4 regions of the Variovorax sp. RTB1 genome follow, and region 4 is predicted to be linked to each of the others. Evidence: predicted binding sites of a transcription regulator. Region 4 holds the regulator's gene; each other region holds the start of a gene.
What was found. Region 4 encodes sigma-54, which starts transcription at its own class of promoters, with help from an activator protein. Its sites were predicted from a motif close to TGGCANGNAANCTGCTTT; they were not measured.

Region 1 (4,966 bases), on a different contig from region 4:
TGGCACCGGGGCGCTTATCGAGCACGGCCAAGGGTGCCAGCGTGAACACACCGGTCAGCAGGTCGAAGCCCATCAGGTACAGCATGATGAAGCCGACCGGAAACAGCATCGCGCCGACCAGCGCGTTGCCGGTGTTGACGGTGATGCTGACCGCGAAGGCCGCTGCCAGCGCCAGGATGGCACCGGCCATGTAGGAGCGAATCAGCGTGTCGCGCGTCGACATCAGCAGCTTGGATTCACCGGCATCGACCATCTTGGTCACGAACTCGGCGGGGGCTAGATAGGCCATGGGATTCCTTGAAGCAGAGAGAAAGAAAATAACGAGAAGAGATCGGGCGGGCGATGCGCTCAGGCCAATGCGACTTGCACGCGCCCCTGTTCGACACGCACCGCATGCGCGCGCACCGAGTACTCCGGGGATTCGATGCATTCGCCGTTGCGCAGGTCGAAGTGGTTCTTGTAGAGCGGCGACGCGACGACGATGCGATCGCCCAGGCTGCCCACCAGCCCGCGCGACAGCACGCTGGCCCGCGACTTGGGGTCGACGTTGTCGATCGCGAAGAACTGCCCTGCCTGGCCGATGTGAAAGATCGCGACGTGCACCCCGTCGACCAGCGCGCACACGCCGGTGTCGGGCAGGATGTCGGTGGCCGCGCACACGGCAGTCCAGTGGAAAGTTTCAGTGGTCATGGTGAGATGTCCTCGGATGTTCAGGCGGTGGCAGTGGAGTTGGCGGCAGAGGTTTCGGCCTCCGCTTTGCGCTCTTCGGCACGGACCGGCCGGATCTGGCCGCGCTCTTCCACGAACACGATGTGCTCGTCCTTCTTGTCGCTGTTGACGAAGGAGCGAAAGCGCTGGCGCGTGGCCGGGTCGTTGACGGCCGTCTTCCACTCGCACTGGTAGGTGTCGACCACGTGCTGCATTTCGGCTTCGAGTTGGGCGCCGAGCCCCAGCGTGTCCTGAATGAGCACGTCCTTCAGGTAGTCGAGCCCGCCTTCGAGGTTGTCGCGCCAGGTGCTGGTGCGCTGCAGCCGGTCGGCGGTGTGTACGTAGAACATCAAAAAGCGGTCGACCAGCCTGACCAGCTCGGCCTTGCTCAGGTCGGACGCGATCAACTCCGCGTGGCGCGGCTTCATTCCGCCGTTGCCGCACACATAGAGGTTCCAGCCCTTTTCGGTGGCGATGATGCCGACGTCCTTGCTCTGTGCTTCGGCGCATTCGCGGGTGCAACCCGACACGCCGAACTTGATCTTGTGCGGCGTGCGCAGACCCTTGTAGCGGTTCTCCAGTTCGATCGCCATGCCCATGCTGTCGTCCACGCCGTAGCGGCACCAGGTCGAGCCGACGCAGCTCTTCACCGTGCGCAACGACTTGCCATAAGCATGGCCTGACTCGAAGCCGGCCGCGATCAGTTCTTCCCAGATCGGCGGCAGCTGTTCGACGCGCGCACCGAACAAATCCACGCGCTGGCCGCCCGTGATCTTGGTGTACAGGCCGTACTTCTTTGCGACCTGGCCGACGGCGATCAGGCCATCGGCCGTGACCTCGCCGCCGGGCATGCGCGGCACCACCGAATAGCTGCCGTCCTTCTGGATGTTTCCAAGGAAATAGTCGTTGCTGTCCTGCAGGCTCGCCAAGTCTTTCTTCAAGACGAAGTCGTTCCAGCACGACGCGAGGATGCTGGCTGCGGTCGGCTTGCAGATATCGCAACCCAGGCCCTTGCCGTGTTGGGCCAGCAGATCGCCGAAGGTCTTGATCTCGCCGACGCGCACCAGGTGATACAGCTCCTGGCGCGAATACGCAAAGTGCTCGCACAGGTGGTTGTTGACCGCCATGCCGCGCTTGGCCATCTCCATCTTCATGACCTGCGTGACCAGCGGCACGCAGCCGCCGCAAGAAGCGCCAGCCTTGGTGCAGGCCTTCATGTCGGCGGCGGTGCAGACGCCCTCGCCCACCGCCGCGCAGATTTGACCCTTGCTGACGTCGTTGCACGAGCAGATCTGGGCGGTGTCGGGCAGCGCCTCCACGCCGAGCCCGGGCCTGGCCTTGCCGTCGCTCGACGGCAGGATCAAGAACTCCGGATCGGCCGGCAACGTGATGCCGTTGAGCGCGAGTTGCAGCAGGGTGCCGTACTCGGCGGCATCACCGACCAGCACCGCGCCCAGCAGTTGCTTGCCGTCTTCGCTGACCACGATCTTCTTGTAGATCTGCTTGTGCTCGTTGATGTACTGGTAGGCGCGCGACTTGGGTGTCTTGCCGTGCGCGTCGCCGATGCTCGCCACGTCCACGCCCATCAGCTTGAGCTTGGTGCTCATGTCGGCGCCGGTAAAGGCGGCGTCGTCCTGCCCGGCGATGTGCTTGGCGGCCACGCGCGCCATGTCGTAGCCCGGAGCCACGAGGCCGAAGGTCTGGTCGTTCCACGCCGCGCATTCTCCGATGGCGTAGACGTTGCGGTCGTTGGTGCGGCAATGGGTGTCGACCGCGATGCCGCCCCGCGCGCCGATTGCCAGCACGCTCTGCCGCGCCAATTCGTCGCGCGGACGAATGCCGGCGGAGAACACGATCATGTCGGTCTCCAGATAGGTGCCGTCGGCGAACACCATGCGGTGCCGTGCGGTCGCGCCGTCGACGATCTCGACCGTGTTGCGGCCGGTGTGCACGTGCAGGCCGAGCGCCTCGATGCTGTTGCGCAACGCGCGGCCACCGCCCTCGTCGACCTGCACCGCCATCAGGCGCGGGGCGAATTCGACGACGTGCGTTTCCAGGCCCATGTCGCGCAGCGCCTTGGCACATTCGAGTCCCAGCAAGCCGCCGCCCACGACCACGCCGGTCTTCGAGCGGGCGCCACATTCCTTCATCGCTTCCAAGTCTTCGATGGTGCGATAGACAAAACAGTTGGGGCGGTCGCGGCCGGGCACCGGTGGCACGAAGGGCGACGACCCCGTGGCCAGCACCAGCTTGTCGTAGTGCACCACCTCGCCGTCGGCGGTGGTGACGGTGTTGTGGCGGCGCTCGATGGCCACTGCGCGAGCCGCCAGTCGCAAGGTGAAGCCGGTGCTCTCGAAGAAGCCCGGCTCGACCAGCGACAGGTCTTCAGCCGTCTTGCCGGCAAAAAATTCAGAGAGATGAACCCGGTCGTAGGCCGGGCGCGGCTCCTCGCACAGCACCGTGACCTGTGCATCGGCGATGCCGAGCGCATGGAGCTGTTCGAGAAATTTGTGGCCCACCATGCCGTGGCCAATCACTGCGATTTTCATGTCGTGTCCTGCACGCAGCCGGTCCGGTGAAAGGGGGCGGTGGCCGACGCTGTCAGGACAGAGTCGACACGGCCCCCGCTCGCTGGATGCGGATGCAAATCGGGTTGGAACAGACGAACAGTCGAGCATCGATGCTCTCAGTTCGTTCGGATCCCGCCGTCATTGGCGGAGGCAATGTGTTGGCCGCGGCGACGGTGCCGTCGGAACACTGATGGACATCACGCAACATCCATGCCGGCCTTTTTGCGCGATGAGTCTTCTGAATGCCGAAAGCATGCGCTGTTCTGGCGCGCGAATCCTTGGTTTGGTGCACCTGACAACTTGGCAGGAACTCGTTTGGCGTGCGACAACATCGGCAAAATGCGCAGCTCGATAGCTCAAAAGGAATGACTGTGACTCCGACGACCCGGCCTCTTGCCCCCTTGACCACTCCGAACGCTTCGACCACTTCATCCATGTCGGCGATGACCGTGGCCGCCGCCATCCTGGCGCTCTGCGCAGGTTGCGGCACGCGCTCGCCGGCACCTGCCAACGCGCCTGCATCGACTGCGCAGGCTGCAGCTGCACCAGCGCCCGCCCGCGCCGCGCCGGTGAAGCCAGTGCGCGAAGGCATTGAATACGCAGCGCTGTCGGACCTCATCGGTGAAGGCACCGGCAAGCAGGTGAAGCAGGACCTGGTCGGCAAATCGGTCAGCGTCGACCTTGCCAAAGCCACCGGGCACAACGTGCCTGCAGGCGCGTATGCGGTCGACAGCACCGACCAGACCTTTTTCGTGTGCAGATCCGTCGCGCCCGGCTACACGGGCGGCGCCGTCACCGCCAAGGTCCGCGACTACCGCTATCTGCCCCGAAGCAAACAGAAGATCGTCGACCTCGACCGCTGCGCGCCTGAAGTCGCTGCAGTCGCCGCGCCGATTGCGGCCGCGCCAGCGCCTGCTGCTGCGGCGGCCGCAGCGCCTGCGCCCTACGCTGGAGGCGCCAAGCCCGGCATCGATGCCAAGGGCAACGTGACGGACTCGTCCAAGGTCGAGGCCGGCAGCGGTCGCACGGTCAAGGGCTTGAACGACTACGAAGGCGAAATCACCGGCAACCCGGCACCCGGCAGCAAGTTCACCAAGCTCCAGATCGGAATGCCCTTGCGACAGGTCACGGACCTCGCTGGCCCGCCGACCGACCAGGGCGCCTACATGACCGGCAAGGCCTGGATTCCGTTCTATTTCGGCGCCGACCGTCATCGCTTCGAAATGACCTACAAAGGTCAGGGCCGGCTGATTTTTGCCGGCGGCGGCATGGGCGATTTCTCGAGTGGCTATCTGATCTGGATCATCCACAACCCCAACGAAGCGGGCTACCGCTAGTCGGCACGCCGGCGCACCGGCCATGGCCGCAGTAGTACAAAAGGCCAAGTGAGCGCAGGACTACGCGGGTCAACGCCTGAAGCAATCTTTTGGGATGTAAGGGCGTTTTCCTGCACGGTCCGTGGCACGCGTCTGTCCTGGGGGCTGCATCGCGCGACTGAAGATTGCGTCCATGCAAACGAAGGAGCAAACCATGACTCAGTCCGATGACATCGTCGTGCCGACAAATCCCGGCCAGGCGGTCGATGTGACCCAGCTCGCTGCGGTCGAGCAATGGACCCGACAGCTCGGGGTATCCGAGGAGGCGCTGCGTCTTGCAGTGGCCGAAGTCGGCACATCCGCAGAAGAAGT
Region 2 (4,966 bases), on a different contig from region 4:
GATGTCGAGGTCGCGCGGGAACTCCGCCAAGATCACCGAGCGTACCCGCTCGCACACTTCATGGATGTTGACGTCACCCACCACATGCGGCCGCCGATGGGGCGCCAGCAGCCGATCTACCAGCGTCTGCAGCCGGTCGGCCTCATGAATGATGACCTGCGTGTACTCGACAAGATCACGCGACTCCACCTCCATCTGAAGCAGCTGCGCAGCGCCACGGATGCCGCCGAGCGGGTTCTTGATTTCGTGCGCCAGATTGCGAATCAGTTCCTTGTTGGCCTGCGCCTGGTCGAGCAAACGCTCTTCGCGGTCTTGCCGCACTTGCTGCTCGATGGGAATCAGCTCGATGATGAGTTCGCCCGGCTTGTCGCCTTGCGCCAGGGTCACCTGCACCGGCATCATTTCGTGGCTGCCGCGGCGCAGCAGCGCTTCGTAGCGCAGCGTCGCAAAGTCGTTGCTGCGCGCACCATCGATAGCAGTGCGGAAGACGTTCGGCTCATTGAAACAGTTGCCGAACGGTGAACCTTCAAGCGTTCGACGCGACGTACCTAGCGCGTCTTCAAGCGCGGCGTTGGCGAACGAAACCGCGCCGTCCATGCGGACGACGGCGATCAATGTAGAGAGAAGATCGAAGGTTTGAAAACGCTTGCCGGTGCCGGCGGGCTTGCCGAAAACCATCCTCAGTTTCTAGCCGGCAAGCGGCCTATTTCGCGCCGGATGCCGGCGATGTCGCTTTCGTTGCGGGCAATCTCGGCCTTCATTTCGGCGACCCGATCGAGATATTTCTGGTAATTGCGACTCTCCGCGCCCTGCTTCTCGGGCTCGCCATTGTTGAAGTCCTTCAACAATTCGGCTTGCCGGGACTCGGCCTTTTTGAGTTCGGACTCGAGCACCGAGCGGGCCTCACCATCGCGTGCGCGCTGGTCGGAGCCCTCGACGCGCGGGCTGCCGGCCGGTGCCTTTGCGGCCGAAGAGCCACCGGCGCTACTGCCAACCGAAGCGCCACGCGGCGTCGTGCCTTGCACAATCGTCAGGTTGCCGCCTTCCATCACCTTGCAGCCGCGCTTGGCCGCGTCGGCTGCGTTGTTGGTGTATTCGTTGCCACAGCGAAAAACTTTCTCCTGCGCGAAGGCAGATACGCCGGCCAGAGATGCGACGAACGAGGCGGCCATCAATAGAAAAGAAGCAGTCTTCATGGGGGTGGAGGTAGTGCGCATCAAGCTGACATTTTCGTGCAATTCGACAATACGACCTTCGGCTTGTTCCCCACAAAAAGAAAAGGACGGCCTAGGCCGTCCTTTTTTAACGCGTGAACCGGGTAAGCCGGTTTACAGCGAGTAGTACATGTCGAATTCGACCGGGTGCGTCGCCATGCGGAAGCGCGTGACTTCGGTCATCTTCAAATCGATGTACGCATCGATGTACGAATCGGTGAACACGCCGCCCTTGGTGAGGAAGGCGCGGTCTTTGTCGAGATGCTCCAGCGCCTGGTCGAGGCTGTGGCACACGGTCGGGATCAGCGCGTCTTCTTCCGGCGGCAGATGGTACAGATCCTTGGTGGCGGCTTCGCCCGGATGGATTTTGTTTTCAACGCCGTCGAGGCCGGCCATCAGCAATGCGGCAAAACCCAGGTACGGGTTCATCAGTGGATCAGGGAAGCGCGCTTCGACGCGGCGGCCCTTGGGGTTTGCGACGAACGGAATACGGATCGAAGCCGAGCGATTTTTGGCCGAGTACGCCAGCTTCACCGGAGCCTCGAATCCGGGGACCAGGCGCTTGTAGCTGTTGGTTCCAGGATTGGTGATGGCGTTCAACGCGCGGGCGTGCTTGATGATGCCGCCGATGTAGAACAGCGCGAATTCCGACAGGCCTGCATAGCCGTCGCCCGCAAACAGGTTCTTGCCGTCTTTCCAGACCGACTGGTGCACGTGCATGCCGGAACCGTTGTCGCCAACGATCGGCTTGGGCATGAAGGTAGCGGTCTTGCCGTAGGCGTGGGCCACGTTCTGGATCACGTACTTCTGCAACTGGACCCAGTCGGCGCGCTGTGTCAGCGTGCTGAACTTGGTGCCGAGTTCCATCTGGCCCGCATTCGCGACTTCGTGATGATGCACTTCGACCGGAATGCCCAATGCTTCGAGCACCAGGCACATTTCGGAGCGCATGTCCTGGAAACTGTCGACTGGCGGAACCGGAAAGTAGCCGCCCTTGGTTGCGGGGCGATGGCCGGTGTTGCCGTGTTCGTATTCCTTGTCGGTGTTCCACGAAGCCTCTTCGGAATCGATCTTCACGAAGCAGCCCGACATGTCGTTCTTCCAGCGAACGCTGTCGAACACGAAGAATTCTGGTTCCGGTCCGAAGTAGGCCGTATCGCCCAGGCCGGAGGCCTTCATGTAAGCCTCGGCACGCTTGGCCAGCGAACGCGGATCGCGCTCGTAAGGCTTGCCGTCGACCGGGTCGATGACGTCGCAGGTGAGGATCAGCGTCGTTTCTTCAAAAAACGGATCGATGTTGGCGGTGTTCGGGTCGGGCATGAGCTGCATGTCCGACGCTTCGATGCCCTTCCAGCCGGCGATCGACGAGCCGTCGAACGCGTGGCCCGAAGTGAACTTGTCTTCATCGAAAGCGGATACCGGCACGGTCACGTGCTGCTCCTTGCCTCGCGTGTCGGTGAATCGGAAGTCGATGAACTTGACCTCGCTTTCCTTGACGAGTTTGAGTACATCGGCGACGGTCTTTGACATCAGGTTCTCCTGTTGGGATAGTGGTTGGAAACGCGGAAGAAATGAATGCAGGTTTTGTGCCATTGTCCCCTGAGCCTGGCTGGGTTCTGCGGCCCATGAGTCCAAAAGAAGGCGGTCGCTCGCCTTCTTGGTGCAATCGCAATTAACGCACCAATTCAGGGCCAAGACGCGCATCAAAGGTGCGCAACCCTTCCAGAAGCTGTGAATACGCAGCCTCGATCTCGCCGGGATCGCCCTTGACGCCCAATTCGATGTGCCGCCCGTAGGTCGGATGGTCGACGCTGGGCAGGCTGAACACCTTGATGCCCGCGTGTGTGCGCTCGATCTCTTCCATCAGCGGGGTGAGGGTGGCTTCCATCGCACCGAAGACGATGACTGATTTTTCAGCCGCCGAGCCGTGCGCAAAAAGCCCAGCGTAGCGACTGTCGAGCACCGATTCGATCATCGGCCAAGCCATCACCGGGAAGCCAGGAACGAAGTGCACGTCGGCCACGCTGAAGCCCGGAATCTTGTTGTACGGGTTGACGATGATGTTCGAGCCGAGCGGGAACACACCCATGTTCAAACGGTGCACGTTGTCGGGGCGATCGGGCTCGTAAGGTACGCCCGACTCACGGGCCGTGTCTTGCATCCGCTCGCGGATCAGCACCTCGGCCTCCGGGTGCAGCGCGAGCGGCACGCCGAGCGCCGCAGCAGCGCACTGGCGCGTATGGTCGTCGGGCGTGGCGCCGATGCCCCCGGTAGAAAAGACGATATCGCCGGAAGCGAAAGCCCGGGCCAGCGCCGCCGTGATGCGCAGTGGCTCGTCGCCGACGTATTCCGCCCAAGCCAGCGGCAGGCCGCGCGCGGCAAGCAGTTCTATGACTTTGGGCATGTGCTTGTCGACACGTTTGCCCGACAGGATCTCGTCGCCGACGATGATGAGGCCGAAGGCGCGCTTGGCCCCGGGACTGGATTGACGGGTCATGGGGAACTCCATTGGGAAGCCGATGCATCGGGAATCGAAGGAAGCGGAACAGCCGCAGTGTTGGCAGCCAGCGCCCCTCGCTGTGCCCGCAGCTGGTTGAGCGCATCGAGACAGTAATGTGCGAACCAGAGAGCAGAAAACGCAAACACGAGGGTATAGATCCAGATCGCGATCGGCACCAGCACGAAAAAAGCGGCCGCGAAAAGAATGCTGGACGCCCACACGATGCTCGGCGCCGCGCCGAGGTAACCGCATAGCACGCCGATGCCGAGCAACGGAAGCCGATGGGTACGCAGCAAGGTGGCCCGTTCTTCGGCACTGGCGTGTTCGGCCAGCGCGTCGAAGCTCATGACGCGGTAGGTGAGCCAGCCCCAGATCAACGGAGGCAGGATCAATACGAGCGGCGGAATCAGCCAAAGCGGCATCGACACGATAAGCGCGACCAGCGCCAATAAAGTGACGCCGATGGAGCGCGCGATGCTGCCGAGCATCGAGGCGCCCTTCTTCTGCTCCAGCGCCGGGAAGCGACGCTCCGCCACGAGGCGTGTCAAAGCCGGCGCCATGAAGGCGGCCACGACGATGAGCGACACGAGGACCAGCAACGGCGTGCTGGCGAGCACCACGGCAAGCGGCGCGAGGAACGTACGCGGGTCTGCCGAAAAGAGCCCGCCGATCCAGCCCCATACGCTGGACAACAGTGGCCAGGCGTCGAGCGCTTCACGCGTCCACGCAACGGCAGGCGCCCAGTAGAAATAGCCGATGCCGCCCGCCAGCACCGCCATCACGACAAGCGGCAGAAAGGACAGCAGCATCACGCGAGGCCGCAGGCAGTAAGCTACAGCGCGCCAAAAGGAATCGAGGAGTAAACGCATCGGCCGAGAGGATAACGCTGGCCAACGACCGCCAGCGTCAGCCGCGGCCCACCATGCGCTTCAGCGCGAACAATTGCTGCGCCCAGAAGCCGCGGCCGTAGTCGCGCAGCCGCCCGGATGCGTCAGGCTCGATCTGATCGCGAATGCCTGTCGCGTCGTAGCGCGGCTCGAAGTTGACGGTGCGAAATAGCATGTCCCACCACGGGAGCAGCACGCCGAAGTTGTGCCCGCCCAAAGTCTTTGCTCCGCCAGACTCGTGCCCGAGACCGATGCTGTGATGGAGCCGGTGAAAGCGTGGGCTGATCCACAGCCGCTCGCCGATGGCGCCGAAGCTCAATCTCAAGTTGGCATGTTGCAGGCTCTCGCTCAGCTGTGTGAAAGCG
Region 3 (4,966 bases), on a different contig from region 4:
TCCACCAACCTTTTGCGGCTTGTGAATGTGCCCCAACGCGATGTAGTCCACCGGCGGAAACGCCGACGTGGGATAGGCATCGAGCGAGCCCACATAGATCTCGCGGACCGACTCATTGCTGGTGGCGCCCACGGTAGTGAGATGCCCGGTGGCGATCAGCGGAACGACGCGGCCCAGTTCGCTTTTCAGTTCTGCTTGCCGTGCGCGGCCCGCCTCGTAGACCGATTGGTAATAGGCCTGAATGGCAGCTCGCATGGACTGCTGTTTTTCGTCGGCACTCTGCCCGGCCTGGCTCTGCAATACGTCACGCGGGCGAATGAATGGAATCGCACAGACGATGCAGCCCGCCTCACCCTTGCCGCCCCGCAACGGCAGCACGACGACTTGGCTTGCGGGGTCGTCCACCGTCGCGATCACTGTCGAGCTCAGGCAGGCGAGCAATCCGCGGCTTTCGCCCAGTGTCGCAACCGAATCATGGTTGCCCCCGAGCAGCAGCAGCGCAACACCCGCGCCGTGCAGTCGAACCACCAATTGGCTGTACAGCTCGCGCGCATAACTTGGGGGAGATCCGGTGTCGAAGATGTCGCCGGCGATAAGCACCGCATCCACCGCATGCGCATCGACTTGAAGCAGCAGCCAGTCGATCAGGCATTGATGCTCCGCCTGGCGGCTCTTGCCCATGAAATGCTGGCCCAAATGCCAGTCGGAAGTGTGAAGAATTCGCATCAGCTCTTGTTCCCTGTCGGTCTGTGGCTCATTTTCACCAACTCATCTTCCGTACTCCTCCCGCCCCCACCCACTCCTGCAGCATCACCAGCGCAGCAAGCGCGGCCCCACGACAGCCCCGATCGCAATCGCCAGGACGATACCGCCCACGTACCAGACCGCCAGGAACGGCGCGGCCAGCTCCATGCAGTGCAGCGCATAGACGCTGCCGCCGATGCCACCCGCCAGTGCACCGGCTGCGGCGCCCGCGAGCGCAGGGCGGGTCGGCGCCAGGCTGCGCAGCGCGACGATCGCCGCGACGAACACCGGCAAGCCGATCAGGCAGATGCTCAATGCGCAGGTCTTCCAGGTCTGCCCCATCAGCATCGGCATGCGTGCATCGGCGGGCGCGCCGAGCCAGGCGACGATCGCCAGCAGCCACACACCCACCGCCGGGAGCAACGCAGCCCACCAGGCATTCCGCACCGGAACTCCGGGCCGCGCCAGCCTCTGCAGCATCACGAAGCCGGCGACAGCGATGCAGGCCGGGAAAAGCAGCTTGAACCAGAACATCGGCCAGAACATGACCTCGACAAGATCGCGCCGGAGGCCGTATTCGGCAAACAGGATCAGCAGCGACAGCGGCAAGCCGACGGCCACCGCCCAGGTCATGCGCCGCGACGCCGCATGCCGCGGCACGGGCGCCACGCCATTGGCGAGCATCGTCACGAGATCGTCGGTCTTCATGGCGCGCTCCTGAATCGTGCAGCCAGCGCCTTCAGGCCGCGGTGCACGTTGACCTTGACGGCCGACTCCGACATGCCGATGAGCCGCGAGGTCTCGGCGACCGACAGCCCTTCGATCTTCACGTGGACGATCGGCAGGCGTTGGCGGTCGGGCAATGTGGCGAGCAATCCACCCAAGTCGCGCCGGGCGTCGCTGGCATCGGTAGCCGACGCGGCGAAGACTTCGAGGTCTTCGTCGATCGGATCGTGCAAGGCCTCGCGGATCGATTTGGAGCGCAGCAGATCGATCATTTTGTAGCGGGCGATGGCATGCACCCATGCCGTCAAGGGCTGGTCGGGCTGGTACGTGTGACGCTGGTTGTGCATTGCGAGCAGGCATTCCTGTACGAGGTCTTCGACCTCATCGGGCCAGCCGAACAGGCGCTTGCCCAAAAACGCGCGAAGGTGCGCGCAGAGTTTCGACAGGAACGTGTGGTACGCCGCGGCGTCTCCGGTAAGTCCACGAAGGAACAAATCACGAAGGACGGTTTCGACCGTTTCGCCGGCATTGGCGCCGCGCGCACCCGTCGCGCTGTCCCTTGTTATTCGTGGCATGGGGTGGAACGGTTACGGCACTGGCGAAAAAAGAGGTCAAAGAATTGTGCCGTGCGCTGGCTTGCCAGTTCACAAGGGGGTCGCTACATTGATGTTTTTGAGGGCCTGCAATGTCTGTTGATGCCGTTTCGATTCCTTCTCTTGCTCCCGCTGCTCCCGCTGCTTCCGCTGTTTCCGGTCCTCCGTCCCTGATGTTCTCTCTGTCGCCCGACATTGCAGTTTCCGTCGACATCCCCGTTGGCGGCGCCTTGCCCTCACCGCTGCCGGCCGTCCCTGCAACACCAGCTCAACGCCACATCCGACTCACCTCGCACAGCGGCGGCTTCGGCGCGCTGCCCATCCGTTGGGCAGCGGCCAGCGCGGCCGAACGCGGTCCGGTCGTCGGCACCACGACCTCGCGCGCGCACCGCAACGTCATCGGCACCCACAGTGGTTCGTACAGCGTGTACCGCGCGCTCGCCGTCGCGGCCGGCGCACTCAAGCGCGAGCATCGCGCCGACCTGACCAACACCGCGCCGACCGACCTCATCGGCCCCTATCCGCAGTGGAGCGAGCCCGGCAAGATCGTCTCGCTAGACCCTTGGGGCGCGCTGGTGGCCGATGTGTTTTCGGGCGAGCTCGCGGCCGGCTACGACATCCGCCCGACTATCGCCATCACGCAGGCCCACGTCATCCTGCCGGAGGTAATCGAGGCGCTGCAAAGCGGACGCCTCAAGGCCGACGGCAAGTTCCTGACCGCCGGCGGTGCCGCGATGGTGACCAAGGCGGCGATCGAGCCCGTCTGGTTTTTGCCAGACGTGGCCAAGCGCTTCGGTTGCAGCGAAACCGATCTGCGCCGCACGCTGTTCGAGGAGACCGGCGGCATGTACCCCGAGCTGGTCACGCGCTCCGATCTTGAAGTGTTCTTGCCACCCATCGGCGGACAGACGCTCTACATCTTCGGCAACCCGCGCGATCTGGCGAATCCGGAGGTCGAACTCACCGCGCGCATCCACGACGAGTGCAACGGCTCCGACGTGTTCGGCTCCGACATTTGCACTTGTCGGCCGTATTTGACCCATGCCATTGAGGAATGCATTCAGGGCGCGCAACGTGGCGGCGTCGGGCTGGTCGCCTACTCGCGCAAGGAAGGCCGGGCGCTCGGTGAAGTCACCAAGTTTTTGGTCTACAACGCGCGCAAGCGCCAGGTCGGCGGCGACACGGCAGACCAGTACTTCGCGCGGACGGAGTGCGTGGCCGGCGTGCAGGACATGCGCTTCCAGGAGCTGATGCCTGATGTCTTCCACTGGCTCGGCATCCGGAAGATTCACCGGCTGGTTTCGATGAGCAATCTCAAGTACGACGCCATCACCGGCTCGGGCATCGAGATCGGCGAGCGAGTCAACATTCCGGACGACCTGATCCCAGCCGACGCCAAGGTCGAGATGGACGCCAAGAAAGCCGCCGGCTACTTCACACCAGGCCATGTGCCCAATGCCGATGAGTTGAAGCAGGCCAAAGGTCGGGGGCTCGCCAAATGAGCCGCGACAACTACGGCGTCGACCCGGAGCGCCCGACACACAACGCAGCCGTTCGAAGTGCGGACGCGGAAGGCCATGTCGATCCGATCGTCGAGCTGACCGACGACAGCAGTCATGCGGCGGGCGCTGCGGCGTTGTTGCGCACCACTGCGGCTGTCCGCGAGCGCTCGGCCGCCTTGCTGGCACGCGCGCGGCGCGGCGAGTCGGCGTGGTTCACCATCGGCAACGACAGCACCATCGAAGATGCCGCACGGGCCGTGGCAGAAGTAACGCTTGAACGATACCCGTGGGACACGATTCCGTACCACAGCCGCTGGCGCCATTTCGAGGCCGGTGGTGTCGACCGGCTGGCCGAGTTGAACACCCTGTTGGGCGAAGCCGCGACATCGCGTGAGCGTGCCCGCGCGCAGATCGATCTGGCGTTGGTCAGCGTGTTGCTCGACGCCGGTGCCGGGCCCGATTGGCGCTACATCGAAACTGCCTTCGGCGACGAAGAAGGCCAGAGCTTCTCGCGCTCAGAAGGCCTGGCCGTGGCGAGCTTTCATGCGTTCACCAGCGGCCTGTTTTCATCCGATCCCGACCGTCCGCTGCAGGCCGACGCGGCCGGTCTGAAGGCACTCGTCACAGACCGTCTCGGCGACGCACTGCAAGTGAGCGAAGCCAATCCGCTGATCGGCCTTGCCGGGCGCGCGATGCTGTTGCGCAGGCTCGGCGAGGCGATGACCGAGCAGCCCGAGGTGTTCGGCGACAGCGGCCGGCCCGGCGGACTGTTCGACGCGCTGGTCGGCCCGTACGGCCCCGCCGCGCCACCGACGGCCGAGGTCACGGCGCACGAGATTCTGTCGCTGTTGCTCGATTCGTTCTCGGGCATCTGGCCGGCATCCAACGCCATCGACAGCCTGGCCGCCGACGGCAGCGACAACGCCGGCGGCTTCGGCACCAGCGACCGGGCATTGGCGCTCGGCGATTGCTGGCGCCACAGCGCAGTGACCGGCCCCGGCTTGACCGATGGATGGATGCCGTTTCACAAGCTCTCGCAGTGGCTGACCTATTCATTGCTGGAGCCGTTCGCTTGGGCCGGCGTCAAGGTGCGGCATCTGGAGACGCTGACCGCACTGCCCGAATACCGCAACGGCGGCCTGCTGATCGACAGTCAGGTCATCGTGCCGAAGGACCCTGCGTTTCTCGAACGCAGCTGGAAGGTCAGCGACGAGTTCATCGTGGAGTGGCGTGCGCTCACGGTCGCGCTGCTCGATGAAGTGGCGCCGCGTGTGCGCAAGGTGCTGAACCGCACGGAAGAAGATATGCCGCTGGCGTGCGTCCTTGAAGGCGGAACCTGGGCGGCGGGACGCGCGTCGGCACATCGCCTGCGCAACGGCGCACCGCCACTGATGATCGAGA
Region 4 (4,966 bases):
AGGCCGACCGACTGAAGCCGATGAACATCGAGTCGGACGCGCTGCGTTACGACGACCTGAAGCAAACCAGCGTTTTCACCGGCAAGGTGTTCGTCACCAAGGGCACGATCGTGATTCGCGGCGCCCGCATCGACGTGCGCCAGGACCCCGAGGGCTACCAATACGGCGTGGTCACGCCCGAGCCGGGCAAGCTGGCTTACTACAAGCAGAAACGCGACGCCCCGGGCGACGAGTGGACAGAGGGTGAAGCTGATCGCATCGAATACGACAGCCGCGCCGACAACGTCAAGTTCATCGGCCATGCCGTGATGCGGCGGCTGATCGGCACCAAGGTCAACGACGAAACCACCGGCCCGCTGATCGTCTACGACCAGAGCAACGACACCTTCACGGTCAACGGTTCTACCTTGCCGCCGGACGCCAGCGTCGCGGCCGGTGCTTCGGGTGGTCGCGTCAGGGCGGTGCTCACGCCGCGCGCTCCGGCGTCGGCAGCCGGTGGCGCCAAAGCGGCTCCGCCTGCGTCCGGTCCGGGCTCGGGTTCCAGTGCCGCGCCGGCCACGACGGTGCCCGCCACCCCCGCTGCAGGCTCCGGCCTGCGCCAGAGCACCACGCTCGGCGGAGAACCGCGCAAGTGATCGAAAACGCAGACACGATCGACGTCGGCAGCCGCCTCGAAGCGCGCGGCCTCAAAAAGACCTATGGCAGCCGAACGGTCGTCAAGGATGTGTCGCTCGGCGTGCAAAAGGGCGAGGTGGTCGGGCTGCTCGGCCCGAACGGCGCCGGAAAAACGACCTCGTTCTACATGATCGTCGGGCTGGTTCGCGCCGACGCGGGCGAGATCACCATCGACGGCGAGCCGATCGCGCACATGCCGATCCACAAGCGCGCGCGCATGGGTCTGAGCTACCTGCCGCAGGAGGCGTCGATTTTCCGCAAGCTCACGGTCGAAGAGAACGTGCGGGCCGTGCTCGAGCTGCAGCTAGACACCGACGAGTCCGGCAGGGCGGTCCCGATATCGAAGGCACGGATGGAAGAGCGGCTGAGCGAGCTGCTGAACGACCTGCGCGTCGAACATTTGCGCAACTCGCCGGCGTTGTCGCTGTCGGGCGGCGAGCGGCGGCGGGTCGAAATCGCCCGTGCGCTCGCCACGCAGCCGCGCTTCATCCTGCTGGATGAACCCTTCGCCGGCATCGACCCGATTGCCGTTATCGAAATCCAGCGAATCATCAGTTTTCTCAAAGAGCGCGGCATCGGCGTGCTGATCACCGACCACAACGTGCGTGAAACGCTGGGCATCTGCGATCACGCTTTCATCATCAGCGACGGGCAAGTGCTGGCACAGGGCACGCCTTCGGAGATCGTCGACAACGCCGAGGTACGACGCGTCTACCTCGGCGAACACTTCCGGATGTGAACTTGTTGCTCGCCCCCAGGTCGTCGCGCACTGCGTGTCGCTTCTTCCACCCCCTGACCGGGGGCAACACCAACAGCCCGGCAAAGCCGGTTCTGCGGTGTTTCTTGAACAGAGTGTGTCTGGCAGGCTGTCCGTGAAGCAAGGTCTTTCTCTTCGTGTCTCGCAGCATTTGGCGCTCACGCCACAGCTGCAGCAGTCGATCCGGCTTTTGCAGTTGTCCACGCTCGAGTTGAGCCAGGAAGTCGAGCAGATGCTCGACGACAACCCGTTCCTGGAGCGCACGGCCGAAGAAGCCGCACGCGAAGAGTTCGGCATCGACGTGTCCGACGCGCCAGCGCCGCGCGAAGAGCACGACAGCGACCGCCAGAGCGAGAGCGACGGCGAGTTCGCGCCCAGCGCGCTCGCGACCAGTGCCGACGGCGCCAGCACCGCGACCACCGCCAGCGAGACCGAAGCGCCGGCCGCCGAGATGTCCGACCAGGAGCCCGACTGGGGCGGCGACGGCACGGTCGAGATGACGCCGGACGATGGGGAATGGGGCGGCGAGGCGCCAGCCAGCAGCAACAACCTCGGCCCGAACGACGGCAGCGAGCGCACCGACGCCACCGAGCTCGCGCGCAGCCAGGAGTCGCTGCAATCCTTCCTGCACCGACAGGCACTGAGCCTGCGGCTGAACGAAAACGACCAGGCCGCACTGCGTTTTTTGATCGAATCGTTGAATGACGATGGCTATCTCGAAGACTCGTTGCCAGCGCTGGCATCGGGCCTCGCGGGCGATGACAACGACCAGTTCGACGGTCTCGTCCACCACTTCCAGGTGGCGCTCGGCCTGCTGCAAAGCCTGGAGCCGGTCGGCGTCGGCGCACGCGATCTCGGCGAATGCCTGGCAATCCAGCTGAAGGCGCTCGCCCATGAGAACGAGACGGCCGAAGAAAAGCAGATCCGCAAGACTGCGATCCTGATCTGCAAGCAGCCGATGGAGCTGCTCGCGCGGCGCGACTTCAAACGTCTGGCCACGCTCACACGCAGCAACGAAGAAGAAGTGCGCAGCGCGCTGCAGGCGATCGCCAAGCTGGAGCCCAAGCCGGGCCGCCGCTTCGTCGATGTCGAGCGCAACATCGTGGTGCCCGACGTGATCGTCACCCGCACCGGTCGTGGCGCAACGCTCAAGTTCCGCGTGATGCTCAACCCCGACGTGATGCCGCGTCTGCGCGTGCACGACATCTACGCCGGCGCGCTCAAGGCGCACAAGGGCGAGGGCAGCCAGGCGCTGTCGCAGCGGCTGCAGGAGGCGCGCTGGTTCATCAAGAACATCCAGCAACGCTTCGACACCATCCTGCGGGTGAGCAACGCCATCGTCGAGCGGCAGAAGAGCTTTTTCGTGCACGGAGAACTCGCCATGCGCCCGTTGGTGCTGCGTGAGATCGCCGACGAGCTGGGCTTGCACGAGTCGACCATCAGCCGCGTGACCACGGCCAAGTACATGTCGACGCCTTACGGCACGGTCGAGCTCAAGTACTTCTTCGGTTCGGCGCTCGGAACCGAAACCGGCGGCAATGCATCCAGCACGGCAGTGCGAGCGCTCATCAAGCAACTCGTGAGCGCCGAGAGCATCAAGAAGCCGCTGTCGGACAGCCAGATTTCCGACATGCTGAAAGAGCAGGGGATCGAATGTGCGCGGCGCACCGTCGCCAAGTACCGCGAAGCGCTGCGCATCGCACCGGCGAATCTGCGCAAGGCGCTGTAAGGCGTCGGTTTACCGCCGCGCCTGCAACAAAATCCCGCGCAGCTCCGCCGGCTGCACCGGCTTGCGCAACGCATGCCAGCCACGCTCGCGGGCCAGGTGCAGCGTCGCTTCATCGATATCGGCCGAGATCAGCGCGATCGTGAGCGACGGCTTTTGCAGTTGCAGGCGTCGCGCCAGGTCGATACCGTCGAGCTTGCCCGGCAAGCGGATATCGCACAGCGCGACGTCGATGGCCTGCAGGTCGGCGAGCGCCAGCGCCTCGGCCGCGCTCTCGTAGATGCGTGGCAGCGCCTGCCATTGGCGCAGCAGGGCCGCGAGGCTGTCGGCCACCACAGCGTTGTCTTCGACCACCAGCACCGCCAAGCCGGGCGCCAGCGGCATGGCGTCGAGCGCAGCGGTGCTGGTCGCCGCCGCGGTCGCGGCGCGTGCCGTGCGGTCGGGGTGCGCATCGCGAGGGGCCGATGGCAGCGTGAAGCCGAACACCGAGCCGCGTCCCGGCAGCGACCGCAGCGTGATCTGGACCCCCAGCCGCATCGCCAGGCGCCGCACGATGGCCAGCCCCAGCCCGTGCCCACGCTGTAGATTGCGCTCCACGTTCCCGACCTGCTCGAAGTCGCCGAACACCCGCTCCTGCGCTTCGCAAGCGATGCCGATGCCGCTGTCGCGCACCTCGATGCGCCAGCCGTCCGGCCGGCGCCGACAGGCCAGCAACACGCGGCCATTGGGTGCGAACTTGACAGCGTTGTCGACCAGATTGGCGACGATGCGGCGCAGCGCCACCGTGTCGGTCCACACGATGGCTTCGGCCGGGCAACGCACCCGCACCCGGCCGCTGCCTGCCTGCCGTGCGAACTCGTTCAGCAGCGGTGCGAGGGCGACCGCGGTCAACGTGAACGGGTCGGCAGCGGCCTCGATGCGACCGATTTCGAGCAGCTGGTTGGTCAAGCCTTCGAGCGCCTGCTGTGCCCGTGACAGCGCATCGACGGAGCCTTGCACCACGGCGGCGCTTTCGCCGGCGCGCAGTTGCTGCCGCAGCACTTCGGCCTGCAGGCCCATCGCCATCACCGGCTGCCGCAGGTCGTGGTTGGCGGCTGAAAAGAACCGGAGACGCTCGGCCTGCGCCTGTTCCGACGCGCGCAGGCCAGCCAGCGCCTGCACGCGCAGCGCGCTCTCGTTGTGGCGCAGGCTGATGTTTTCTTCGAGCTGGCGCGAGCGCTCCGACACCAGCTTCCACACCATCGCAAGCAGGCCGATGCCGAGGACCGCCGCCGTCACCATCACCGGCTGGCCGTAGGTGAGGCTCATCACGATCATCGGCACCAGCAGCAGCGAGATCGCCAGTTGCATCGCGGGCGTGTGATACGACACCGAGAACGCCGACGACAGCGTCATCGCCATGATGACGACGGCCAGCAGCAGTTGCACCACCGGGTCGGTCGGACTGAACAACAGTACGCCTGCCGCACCGTGCGCGGCCTCGTGTACTGCGATGCGAAAGGTGTGCAGGCGGAGCGCAGGCTGCAGGTTCTCGGGCGTCAGCGAGCTGGGCAGCACTTGCGGAAAAAAGCCGCGCCATGCGGTGCTGGCGGCGATCATGGTGATCCAGATAAGCGCGTGCGATACCGAATACTGCCAGGCGAAGAGGGCTGCAACGCCGCAGTCCAGCAGGAACTGCACGGCCAGCATCGGTCCGGTGGGCTGGGCGCTTAGGCGCAGCACTTCGCACTGCACTGCAAAGCGCACGGCCGGCGACGGAGCGGCCTGTGATGAGGGCGACGCGGGGGCGGACGGGGAACTCATGAGCA

Region 1: the regulator sigma-54 is predicted to act here: its motif matches at 3,477-3,494, upstream of nirB (nitrite reductase large subunit NirB).
Region 2: the regulator sigma-54 is predicted to act here: its motif matches at 2,789-2,806, upstream of glnA (type I glutamate--ammonia ligase).
Region 3: the regulator sigma-54 is predicted to act here: its motif matches at 2,050-2,067, upstream of QN397_RS08340 (GTP cyclohydrolase II).

The regions. Positions count from the first base shown of each region.
Region 1 covers NZ_JASJXG010000066.1:7,364-12,329, reverse strand. The annotation lists gene QN397_RS24445 (formate/nitrite transporter family protein) at 1-289, opposite strand, end outside; gene nirD (nitrite reductase small subunit NirD) at 349-690, opposite strand; gene nirB (nitrite reductase large subunit NirB) at 711-3,257, opposite strand; gene QN397_RS24430 (hypothetical protein) at 3,713-4,615, shown strand; gene QN397_RS24425 (DUF3606 domain-containing protein) at 4,809-4,966, shown strand, end outside.
Region 2 covers NZ_JASJXG010000036.1:36,393-41,358, forward strand. The annotation lists gene glnL (nitrogen regulation protein NR(II)) at 1-678, opposite strand, end outside; gene QN397_RS19310 (hypothetical protein) at 681-1,196, opposite strand; gene glnA (type I glutamate--ammonia ligase) at 1,329-2,744, opposite strand; gene QN397_RS19320 (competence/damage-inducible protein A) at 2,887-3,711, opposite strand; gene QN397_RS19325 (EI24 domain-containing protein) at 3,708-4,583, opposite strand; gene QN397_RS19330 (sterol desaturase family protein) at 4,621-4,966, opposite strand, start outside.
Region 3 covers NZ_JASJXG010000009.1:5,506-10,471, forward strand. The annotation lists gene sbcD (exonuclease subunit SbcD) at 1-726, opposite strand, end outside; gene QN397_RS08330 (DUF1109 domain-containing protein) at 811-1,452, opposite strand; gene QN397_RS08335 (sigma-70 family RNA polymerase sigma factor) at 1,449-2,045, opposite strand; gene QN397_RS08340 (GTP cyclohydrolase II) at 2,237-3,565, shown strand; gene QN397_RS08345 (URC4/urg3 family protein) at 3,562-4,966, shown strand, end outside.
Region 4 covers NZ_JASJXG010000045.1:11,321-16,286, reverse strand. The annotation lists gene lptA (lipopolysaccharide transport periplasmic protein LptA) at 1-635, shown strand, start outside; gene lptB (LPS export ABC transporter ATP-binding protein) at 635-1,414, shown strand; gene QN397_RS21375 (RNA polymerase factor sigma-54) at 1,548-3,161, shown strand; gene QN397_RS21370 (hybrid sensor histidine kinase/response regulator) at 3,171-4,961, opposite strand.